DNA from 2 places in the Blautia sp. TF10-30 genome. Region 1 is predicted to be linked to the other one. Evidence: predicted binding sites of a transcription regulator. Region 1 holds the regulator's gene; the other holds the start of a gene.
The links. The regulator Rex, encoded in region 1, represses fermentation and respiration genes when NADH is low (regulators of the CRP and FNR family bind a similar motif). The targets are predictions, from matches to a motif close to ATTGTTAANTANTTAACAAT.
Positions count from the first base shown of each region.

Region 2: a site for Rex is predicted at 4,035-4,054, ahead of pckA (phosphoenolpyruvate carboxykinase (ATP)). Genes of this name have one in related genera too.

Region 1 covers NZ_QUKM01000001.1:135,915-141,894, reverse strand. The annotation lists gene DXD02_RS00660 (S8 family peptidase) at 1-26, shown strand, start outside; gene DXD02_RS00655 (NADP-dependent isocitrate dehydrogenase) at 192-1,394, shown strand; gene DXD02_RS00650 (ABC-F family ATP-binding cassette domain-containing protein) at 1,493-3,418, opposite strand; gene DXD02_RS00645 (redox-sensing transcriptional repressor Rex) at 3,573-4,229, shown strand; gene DXD02_RS00640 (bifunctional ADP-dependent NAD(P)H-hydrate dehydratase/NAD(P)H-hydrate epimerase) at 4,319-5,827, shown strand.
Region 2 covers NZ_QUKM01000011.1:16,985-22,964, reverse strand. The annotation lists gene DXD02_RS10780 (DMT family transporter) at 1-125, shown strand, start outside; gene DXD02_RS15470 (hypothetical protein) at 128-292, opposite strand; gene DXD02_RS10775 (AAA family ATPase) at 428-1,918, shown strand; gene pckA (phosphoenolpyruvate carboxykinase (ATP)) at 2,159-3,763, opposite strand; gene DXD02_RS10765 (MATE family efflux transporter) at 4,078-5,412, shown strand; gene DXD02_RS10760 (AraC family transcriptional regulator) at 5,423-5,980, opposite strand, start outside.

The DNA of each region.
Region 1 (5,980 bases):
CAGACCGTTTTCTGTCTCTTCTGTGAGACACTGTGCGGCAGCATAAAAAAAGAAAAATGAAGGAAAACACCTCTCATCCTGCAAAAATTGTGTGAATTTATGGGAAAATGCCAAAAAATCAGGCGAATTTTGACTTGACAAGCTATAGGATACTTTATACAATAAACGGGAATAGAAAAAGGAGGCCTACTATGGAAAAAATTCAGATGACCACTCCTCTGGTAGAGATGGATGGAGATGAGATGACCAGAATTCTCTGGAAAATGATCAAAGATGAGCTGCTTCTCCCGTTTATTGACCTGAAAACGGAATATTACGATCTGGGACTGGAACACAGAAACGAGACGAACGATCAGGTAACCGTAGATTCCGCAAACGCTACCAAGAAATACGGTGTAGCAGTCAAATGTGCCACCATTACGCCGAATGCAGCGCGTATGACCGAGTACAATCTGAAAGAAATGTGGAAGAGCCCGAACGGAACGATCCGTGCCATGCTCGACGGAACCGTTTTCCGTACCCCGATTGTCGTAAAAGGCATCGAGCCGTGCGTGCGCAACTGGAAAAAACCGATCACGATTGCCCGTCATGCATACGGAGATGTCTATAAAAATGCAGAAATGCGCATTCCGGGACCGGGAAAAGCAGAGCTGGTTTATACGGCTGAGGACGGCACCGAGACAAGAGAGCTGATCCACAACTTCACCGGCGCCGGTGTCATTCAGGGCATGCACAATCTGGATAACTCCATAGAAAGCTTTGCGAGAAGCTGTTTCGAGTACGCACTGTCCACGAAACAGGATCTGTGGTTTGCAAGCAAGGATACGATTTCCAAGAAGTATGATCACCGCTTCAAGGATATCTTCCAGGAGATCTTCGATGCAGAGTACAAAGAGAAATTTGCAGAAGCAGGCATTACCTACTTCTACACTCTGATCGACGACGCCGTTGCCCGCATCATGAAAGCAGAGGGCGGCTTTATCTGGGCCTGCAAGAACTACGACGGCGATGTCATGAGCGACATGGTATCCTCCGCCTTCGGTTCCCTTGCGATGATGACTTCTGTTCTCGTATCCCCGCACGGATATTACGAGTACGAGGCTGCGCACGGAACCGTACAGCGCCACTATTACCGTCACTTAAAAGGTGAGGAGACATCCACCAACTCCGTGGCCACCATTTTTGCATGGACCGGCGCACTCAGAAAACGCGGGGAAATGGATGGAAACGCAGAACTTTCCGCATTTGCAGACCGTCTGGAAAAAGCAACGATCGCAACGATCGAGAGCGGAAAAATGACAAAAGACCTTGCGCTGATCACCACCATGGAAAATCCGACCGTATTAAACAGCCGTGATTTCATCCTGGCCATCCGCGAGGAGCTGGAGAAATAATTAAACGAAGCAAAAAAGAAAGCCGATCCGGCATTCCCGCAAAAAGGGATGCGCCGGACCGGCTTTTTCTGTTTTGAATTTTCCGGGGAAAACCAGGCCTATTCGGCAAGCTCTTCCCATTTTTCATACAGCTCTTCGAGTTCCGCGGCAATCTCTGCTTTCTCTTTGCTTAATTTCACACACTCTGCCACATTCGTTGCGACTTCCGGTTTCGACATTTCCTCATCAATTTCCGAATCGCGTGTCTCAAGCTCTTCAATTCGTTTCTCCGTCTTTTTCAGCTCGTTTTCTTTCTTGCGGAGACGTGCCTGTTCTTCTTTCTGCGCTTTCCAGTCCAGCTTTGTGGAGGAGGCTTCGGAAGGAGCCGCTGTTTCTTCCGGAGCGGCGGCATCGGCAGCAGGAGCATAGATGCGGGTCAGCTCTTCTTTTTTCTCCAGATAGTAATCGTAATTTCCGATATAGTTGACGAGTGTTTGTCCCGTCAGCTCCAGAATCCGGGTTGCAGTCTGATTGATAAAGTAACGGTCGTGGGAAACGTACAGTACCGTTCCAGTGTAATCCTTCAGCGCGTTTTCCAGAATCTCCTTTGATACGATATCGAGGTGGTTGGTCGGCTCGTCGAGGATCAGGAAGTTGGCGTTCGAGAGCATCAGCTTGGCAAGAGAAATTCGTCCGCGCTCACCGCCGCTCAAGGTATGAATCGGTTGGAAGACATCGTCGTTTGTAAACAGGAAGGCGGCCAGCACATTTCGGATTTCGGTGTTTGTCAGATACGGATACGCGTCGGAAATCTCCTGGAAAATGGTCTTTTCCATGTGGAGCACCTGATGCTCCTGATCGTAGTAACCGATCTGTACACGGCTTCCAAGTGTAAAAGAGCCGGCATCCGGGCGGATGACTTCGTTTAAGATCTTTAAGATCGTCGTTTTTCCCGTTCCGTTGTTTCCGATGATTGCGACGCGCTCCCCGCGCTTGATTTCGAAATTCAGATCCTGGAAAAGCGTCTGTCCCGGGAAGGCTTTGGAGAGGTGCTCGACGGTCAGCACATCGTTTCCGCTTGTGATGCGCGGTTCCAGACGGATCCGCATATCGGAGCGTACTTCGGTCGGCTTTTCCAGCACATCCATTTTGTCCAGCATTTTTTCACGGCTCTCGGCGCGTTTGATGGATTTCTCGCGGTTGAAAGATTTCAGCTTTGCAATGACTTCTTCCTGATGGTGGATTTCCTGCTGCTGGTTGACCCAGGCATGGTAAGCGGCTTCACGGAGCATTGCTTTTTTTTGACTGTAGGCGGTATAGTTTCCCTCAAAAGTTGTTACTTTTTTATTGTCCACTTCAACGACTTTTGTGACAACGCGGTCGAGAAAGTAACGGTCATGGGAGACGATCAGGACGGCTCCGCTGTAATTTAAAAGATACGTTTCGAGCCAGGAGATCGAGTCCATATCGAGGTGGTTGGTCGGCTCGTCGAGCAGAATGATGTCCGGTTTGGTGAGCAGCAGTTTACCAAGTGCCACGCGGGTCTTCTGACCGCCGGAGAGGGAGTCCACCTGTTTTTCAAAATCGCTCTCGGAAAAGCCAAGACCTTTTAAAACACCGACGACTTCACTGCGGTACGCGTATCCGTTTTCCAGTTCAAAGGTATGGGAGAGGCGGGTGTAGGTGGAAAGAAGTTCATCCAGCTCTGCACCGGATTTTGTATTCATATCACTTTCCATCTGACGGAGGCGTTCCTCCATATCGATCAGATTCTGTTTCGCGGTCAGCACTTCCTGGTAAATGGAAAGGTGTCCGGTCAGATCCTGATGCTGGGCGAGATAGCCCATCGTCTTTCCTTTGGAGAGGATGACCTCTCCCTCATCGGCCCTCATTTCGCCGATGATGATTTTTAACAGCGTCGATTTTCCGGCACCGTTGATGCCGACCAGTGCGGTTTTTTCGCGTTCTTCTATATGAAAAGATGCATTTTTGATAATTTCCGTTGTCCCGAATGCTTTCGAGATATTCTGACATGCAAGAATCATGTGGTTCCTCCAGATAACATATTTCTGTATTTTGACATAATACACCATCCTTATTATAGAGAGTAATACACAAAATTTCAAGAAATCTTTGACAATTTTCTATCAACCATATATAATATGAATATATGCAGGTGTAAATAAGGAGGAATTTATCTTGGAAGAAAAAGGAATTTCGCGGGCAGTTATCAAAAGACTTCCTAGATATTATCGTTACCTGGGCGAATTGCTGGAGGACGGAGTAGAACGGATCTCTTCCGGTGAGCTGAGCGAGCGGATGAAAGTGACAGCTTCCCAGATTCGCCAGGATTTAAATAATTTCGGCGGCTTCGGCCAGCAGGGGTATGGTTATAACGTGCGGTATCTGTACAGCGAGATTGGAAAAATTTTAGGTCTGGACAGAGTCCACAATATGATTTTTGTCGGAGCCGGAAATCTGGGACAGGCGCTTGCTAATTATGCGGCCTTTGAAAGAAGCGGATTCAAAACGGTCGGTATTTTTGACGTCAACCCGGTATTAAAAGGAATCTCCGTGCGCGGAATTGAAATCCGCATGGCGGACGAGCTTCCGGAATTTATCAAGGAACACCATGTAGAGATTGCGGCTTTGACACTGCCAAAAGCAAAAGCGGTAGAGATGGCAGAGATTCTCGTGGACAACGGTGTAAAAGCAATCTGGAATTTTGCACATACCGATCTAAACTTAAAACTTCCGAAAGATGTGATCGTCGAGAACGTCCATCTTTCCGAAAGTCTGATGCGTCTCTCCTACAATCTGACCAGATATGAGGCGGAGCATCCAAAGAACAATTAAGAAACCAAAACAAAAGCAGGAGAGTCTTCGGGAAACCGGAGACTTTTTCTGTTCACTTTCCGGATAAGGCAGGAAAAGGAGGAAAAGCGATGAAACGGATTCTTACAGCAGCACAGATGAAGCAGGCAGACCGCAATACGATCGAAACCATGGGGGTACCGTCCCTGGTACTGATGGAGCGCGCAGCGCTGTCCTGCGTGGAGGAGCTTCAAAATGGAACATGGGATACAGGAAAAGTCCTTGCTGTGTGCGGTCCCGGAAATAATGGAGGGGACGGTGCGGCAATTGCACGGATTTTAAAGACGAAAGGGGTGGATGCGGAACTGTTCTGTCTTGGAAATCCGGAAAAATACAGTGAAGGCATGAGAGCACAGAAGAAAATTGCGGAAAATTATGGGGTCCGTGAGGTTAAGAATCCGGATTTCCGGGAATATACTGTTATCATAGATGCCATCTTTGGAATTGGCGTATCCCGTCCGCTGGCAGGGGAGTACCGGAGGGCAGTGGAAGCAATCTGCGCAAGCGGTGTTCCTGTTCTTGCCGTGGACATCCCTTCGGGGATCCACACGGATACCGGAGAGGTCCTTGATGCGGCGGTGAAAGCCAGAGCCACGGTGACATTTGCCTGTGCAAAGCCAGGGCTTCTCTTTGATCCCGGAAAACGATATGCCGGAGAGGTCCTGGTCCGTGATATCGGAATCGGCTTTGATGCAGGAGAAGAGGAGACGCCCTGGTACGGTTCAGTGGAAAAAGAAGATCTGGACCGGTTTCTTACCCGCACGCCGATGGGAAATAAGGGAACCTTCGGAAAGGTGCTGGTACTTGCCGGTTCCGGTGCCATGTGCGGAGCCGCTGTTTTGTGTGCCAGGGCAGTCCTTGCATCCGGTGCCGGCATGGTAAAGGTTGTGACAGAGGAAAGAAACCGTACGCCGCTTTTCTGTGCCCTGCCGGAAGCAATGGCGGATTTCTGGAAGGAGGATGAGCCGCTTCCGGAAGAAGCCCTGCTGCAGGATCTCGCCTGGGCGGACGCTGTTGTTGCGGGACCGGGACTTTCCAAAAGCCGGACGGCAAAAGAACTGCTCGTTTTTACGGTGCAGCACACAGAAGTTCCTCTTGTTCTGGATGCAGATGCGCTGAACCTGATTGCAGAAGATGCAGAGATTCTTTCGGGCTGCCGGGCAGAAAAAATTTTAACGCCTCATGTAGGAGAGCTTGCACGGCTGCTGCACATGACCATTGCAGAATGCCAGCGTGACCCGGCAGGAAGCGCCGGAAGGGCAGCCGAAAAATACCAGGCCTGCTGTGTACGAAAGGATTCCGTAACCGTGACAGCAGAGGAAGGGCGTGAGCAGTATTACATAAACACAAGCGGAAGCAGTGCGCTTGCGACGGCGGGAAGCGGCGATGTGCTCGCGGGAATCACAGGCGCCTTTGCAGCAAAACGTCAGTGTGAAAAAAACGAGAAAAAAATCAGCCTTGCCAAAACAGCGGCACTGGCGGCATATGCGCATGGAAAGGCGGGAGAGGCTGCGGAAGAAAAAAGCAGTGCTTCCTATGTAACAGCATCCGAGATTATCAGAGGATTGCAGTCAATCTGAGCAAAGCAGATCAGAATCACGGGTTCCCAAAAGGACTCCGGGCGGACTTTTTTGAAGCGCCGGATGAAATTTGTGAATACCTCCGGAAAAACAGGCAATATTAAATACATGGAAACGATTTTAAAAGGCGTAAAACGCCGGATCGTTATCGTA
Region 2 (5,980 bases), on a different contig from region 1:
TTGCCGGTTGGATTCTCCTTCATCAGGCTCTCTCCGCTCGCGAGCTCTCCGGCTGTATTCTGATGTTTGCAGCGATCGTGCTGGTACAGCTTCCGAACTTTCACAAAGCCAACGCTGTTTCCTGATGTTATTCCTTTTTCAGTGTAAGAAAGATTTCTGTTTTGCGAGCTTCTTTCTTACGGCAGCTTGCTTTGATGACATAATTCCCCTCCGCCGCAGTGTGATCCTGTCCGGAGGGCTTTTTTATGCCATCCGAAAATTTAACCGAATCAAGTAAGTCACCTGCTTCCATTTCGAATATCCGCTTGCCCAATATTTTCATAGCATAAAAATACAAAATTCTGCATATTGATTGCAGGATTTTTTAATTCGTGCTACACTGTTTTTATTGTACCAATAAGCACTTATTTTATTAGGAGGTTCTGTCATGCCCGTTTTTGATTTCAGCAATTCCCCGGAAAAAGCAAAAGTTTCCGAATGTACGTATACTGTTTTCCGCACAAACGCACCGTTTACTTCTCCGGATCAGCCGATCCTTATTCTGGATACGAAAGAGAAGGCTTTCCCGCATCATCCCTGCGGTATTTTCACAAACCCATCCAAACGGACCTCGTTTGAATTTAAAGATGAAGAAGAAACCTTCATCGCCGATATTCTCCAGATTGATGCCCGTTTTGTCAGCCTTTTAAAATGGCTCGGTGAAAACCATATCAATGTCCGCCTTTCCGGCACACAAACATCCGACGGTTATGAAGTTTACAAAATCCGCGAGATCGCTTTCGGTGGCGGCGCAAAGCTTTCGGCTGAGGATGGATTTTTACAGTTTATGATTGAGCGTCTCCTCGCCAGCAATGCACCGGAAGAAGAAGTTGAGGATGAGGATCAGGAGGAAACCGGTGACAGCATGAAGCTCACCAGCATCCAATCCATCACTGATTTTATGAACTGTGCCGGAAGAACGCTGCCGGACAATATCCGCCTTTGGGCTCGTCGAAACCTCGCTGTTGCCCGTTCCCACGAAGTCTCTCCCGAAGAACGTCGTCACGCACAGCGCGCCCTCTCCATGATGATGAATATTCAATGGAAAAGCAACTATTTTGAAGCCATTGATCCAGTGGAAGCACGCCGGATCCTCGATGAAGAACTGTATGGCATGGAACGCGTGAAGCAGAGAATTATCGAAACCATCATTCAGATTAACCGGACTCATACGCTGCCGGCCTATGGTCTGTTACTGATCGGTCCTGCCGGAACCGGAAAATCGCAGATTGCTTATGCCGTTGCGCGTATCTTAAAATTACCGTGGACAACACTCGATATGAGTTCGATTAATGACCCGGAACAGCTGACCGGAAGTTCCCGCATCTACGCAAACGCAAAACCGGGAATCATCATGGATGCTTTTTCCATGGCTGGTGAATCCAACCTCGTCTTTATCATCAATGAGCTCGACAAGGCTGCCTCCGGCAAAGGAAACGGAAACCCGGCAGATGTTCTGCTGACCCTTCTTGATAATCTTGGTTTTACCGATAACTATATCGAATGTATGATCCCGACCGTCGGTGTATACCCGATTGCAACCGCAAACGACAAGAACCAGATCAGTGCTCCGCTGATGTCCCGCTTCGCTGTGATTGAAATTCCGGACTACACACCGGAAGAAAAGAAAATCATTTTCTCCCGCTATGCACTTCCAAAGGTATTAAAACGCATCGGTATGAAAGAAAATGAATGCATTCTGACACCGGAAGGACTCGATGCCGTAATCTCCTGCCACGAAAACACAAGCGGTATTCGTGATCTTGAGCAGGCTGCTGAGCATATCGCAGCAAATGCGTTATATCAGATAGAAGTCAACCATGTTTCCTCTGTTACCTTTGATGCAGAAATGGTACGTGAACTGCTCTTGTCCTGCTGATCTGCCTTATTTTCTATTTTGAAGGCGTATCAGGGTACGGCGAAAACCAGTGACGCAACAATTCACGCTCTGTGGTGCTGAAATTTTTTGCATTATTTTGGAGTGTGCTGTAAAATAGTTTCCTGTCCCCTCAGTCTGTACTTTCGGGCAGGGAACTATTTTATTTCTCCAGATATTTTCATAAAAGGAAGCCCCTGACACTTTCATGTCAGGGGCTTCCTTTCGGTCAATTCAGAAAATTTATTTCTGCGGACCAGCGGAAACAAGTGCTTTACCAGCAGCGTTTCCTTCGTATTTTGCAAAGTTCTTGATGAATCTTTCAGCCAGATCCAGTGCTTTGGTCTCCCACTCGGAAGCATCAGCATAGGTATCGCGAGGATCCAGGATAGCCGGATCAACGCCCGGAAGTTCAGTCGGAACTTCGAAGTTGAAGTACGGAATAGTCTTCGTCGGAGCTTCGTTGATAGCACCGCTTAAGATTGCATCGATGATTCCACGGGTATCACGGATGGAGATACGTTTTCCGGTTCCGTTCCAGCCTGTGTTAACCAGGTATGCTTTTGCTCCGCTCTTCTCCATTTTCTTAACAAGCTCTTCTGCATATTTGGTTGGGTGCAGCTCCAGGAATGCCTGGCCGAAGCATGCAGAGAAGGTAGGAGTCGGCTCGGTAATTCCGCGCTCGGTTCCTGCAAGTTTTGCAGTAAATCCGGACAGGAAGTAGTACTGAGTCTGCTCTGGTGTCAGAATAGATACTGGCGGAAGTACGCCGAATGCATCTGCGGACAGGAAGATAACATTCTTAGCTGCCGGTGCAGAAGAAATCGGGCGAACGATGTTCTCAATGTGGTTGATCGGATAAGATACACGAGTATTCTCGGTTACGCTCTTATCATTGAAGTCGATCTTGCCTGCTGCATCAACGGTAACGTTCTCAAGCAGAGCGTCACGTCTGATTGCATTGTAGATGTCCGGCTCAGACTCTTTGTCCAGGTTGATGACTTTTGCATAGCAGCCGCCCTCGAAGTTGAATACTCCGTTGTCGTCCCAGCCGTGCTCATCATCACCGATCAGAAGACGTTTCGGGTCTGTGGAAAGAGTTGTTTTTCCTGTTCCGGAAAGTCCGAAGAAGATTGCGGTGTTCTCACCGTTCAGGTCTGTGTTTGCAGAGCAGTGCATGGAAGCGATGCCCTTCAGCGGCAGATAGTAGTTCATCATGGAGAACATACCTTTCTTCATCTCTCCGCCGTACCATGTGTTGACGATAACCTGCTCACGGCTTGTGATGTTGAATACTACTGCTGTCTCAGAGTTCAGACCCAGCTCTTTGTAGTTCTCAACTTTTGCTTTGGATGCGTTGTAAACAACGAAATCCGGCTCGAAGTTCTCAAGCTCTTCTGCTGTAGGTTTGATGAACATGTTAGTTACGAAATGTGCCTGCCAAGCTACCTCAACGATGAAGCGGATAGCCATACGGGTATCTTTATTTGCGCCGCAGAATGCATCTACAACGAACAGTCTTTTGTTGGAGAGCTCTTTTTTGGCGATCTCTTTTACTGCTGCCCATGCTTCCTGGGTTGCCGGATGGTTATCGTTTTTGTACTCATCAGAAGTCCACCATACAGTATCTTTCGAGTTCTCGTCCACAACGATGTATTTGTCTTTCGGTGAACGGCCTGTATAGATACCGGTCATAACGTTAACTGCACCAAGCTCTGTCTCCCGGCCTTTTTCATAGCCTTCCAGCTCTGGTTTTGTCTCTTCCTCAAATAACTGCTCATAAGAAGGGTTGTACACAATTTCTGTGGTACCGGTGATGCCATACTTTGTTAAATCGATCTGTGCCATCTTGTAATTAACCTCTTTCCTTTGATAGTAATACTGCTTCATTCTGCAAAATGCAGAAATTTGAAGGTATCCTTTAGAAGAAACCGGACCAGCCGGCCTCTTCTACTCTAATTATACATAAAAGGCCAAAAAAATCAACTGAAAATCTTCCGTTTTTTTACAGAACGTGTCCCAAAATCTGTAAAAATTTTATAAACTTCGATTTTTCGAAGTTTTCTGACAATTGCATTTTTGTACACTTCATCCTGCAAATTGACATTTTTTGATTTTTTATGTTATAATATTAATAATTATGTTCGGAAAGAAGTTTCTTTATGTATTACGATCTGACCCGCGGGAAAATCTCCCGCTCTCTTATCCTGTTTGCCCTGCCGATGATCGCAGGAAATCTGTTGCAGCAGTTTTACAACATTGCCGACACCCTGATCGTCGGACGCGTTCTCGGAAGCAATGCGCTCGCCGCCGTCGGCTCCTCCTATACGCTGATGACGTTTCTGACTTCCATTTTTCTCGGCCTGTCGATGGGCGCCGGTGCGCTCTTTTCGATTTATCAGGGACGAAAAGATCTTTCTTCTTTAAAACTTTCGATTCTCCACGCGTTTCTGCTGATCCTTGCCGTTACGCTCGTGCTGAATCTCGCTGTTTATGCAGGCATCGAGCCGATCCTTACGTTTCTTCGCGTCCCGGATGAAGTCCGTCCCGGCATGCGGACGTATCTTCTGATTATCTTTGCCGGCCTTATTGCAACATCCGTATACAATTTCTTTTCCTGTATGCTGCGCGCGCTCGGAAACTCTTCTGTGCCGCTGATTTTTCTCGCTGTCTCTGCTGTGCTGAACATTGCACTGGATCTGCTCTTTGTCGCTGTACTGCCGTTCGGCATCGCAGGCGCGGCGCTCGCTACGGTTCTTGCGCAGTATGTGTCCGCCGTCGGTATTCTGCTCTATGTGCTGCTCCGCTGCCGCATGTGGCTGCCGTCAAAAAAAGAATGGCGTTTCAGCCATTCCATTTTAAAAGAGATTCTGAATCTTTCTTCGATGACCTGCATTCAGCAGTCGGTCATGAATTTCGGCATTCTGATGGTACAGGGGCTCGTCAACAGCTTCGGTCCGGCGGTCATGGCGGCATTTGCGGCCGCGGTGAAAATTGATACCTTTGCCTATCTGCCGGTGCAGGATTTCGGAAATGCCTACTCCACTTTCACCGCACAGAATTACGGAGCCGGAAATCACGAGCGGATCCGGCGCGGCACGAAAGATGCTTTTGCACTGAGCGCTGCTTTTTCCATCGTCATTTCTCTGCTTGTCAATCTGTTCGCGCATCCGCTGATGCAGATTTTCGTGAAAGCATCAGAAATGGAGGTCATCGCGATCGGCGTACAGTACCTGCGGCTGGAAGGCTCGTTCTATCTCGGCATCGGATGGCTGTTTCTGCTGTACGGGTATTACCGCGCTGTCAAACGCGCCGAGATGTCGGTTGTTCTGACCGTCATTTCGCTTGGCATGCGTGTGGCGCTGGCATACCTTTTCTCCGCCACGGCGCTTGGCGTTGCCGGAATCTGGATCGCTATTCCGATCGGCTGGGCACTGGCTGATATGACCGGACTTTTCTTCCTGCGGCGTGCATTCCGATCGCAGAAGCCTGCATAAGTTCCGAATCTTATATCGCAGTACGGTTTTCTGCGGATAAACTGCGGAACTGCCCCGGCGTCTGGTGCATGCGTTCCTGGAAGACGCGGTTAAAATAGCTGATATTTCGGAATCCGCAGTCGCTCGCAATCTTGCTGATCGCCTCCTCGGTGGAAAGCAGCAGCCGGCAGCTCTCGGCAATCCGCAGGTTATTGACATACGTCACGGCGGAAATATGCATAATCGACTTAAAGAAGCGGCAGAAAGCGCTCTCACTCATATGAAACTGGCTCGCCAGTTCCGCGATTTCGAGATCCTCACAGAAATGAGCATTCATGTATGTGAGGATCTCTTTCATTCTGCTGACACGGTAATTCGTCGAGGCATCCGTTTTTCCGCCGTTCTTTTCTGCCGCACTGTAATATCCCTGCCAGATTTTCAGAAGTTCCGCTTTTAACAGCAGCTCCCAGCCCGGTTCTTTTCTTTCCTGCAGATTTCGGATCTCCTGCATGGCCTGTGCCGTTTTTTCTGCAAGGCGTGTCCCCCGCTCTGTCTTGGATGGAAAACGGATCTCGGAGGACAGCACTGG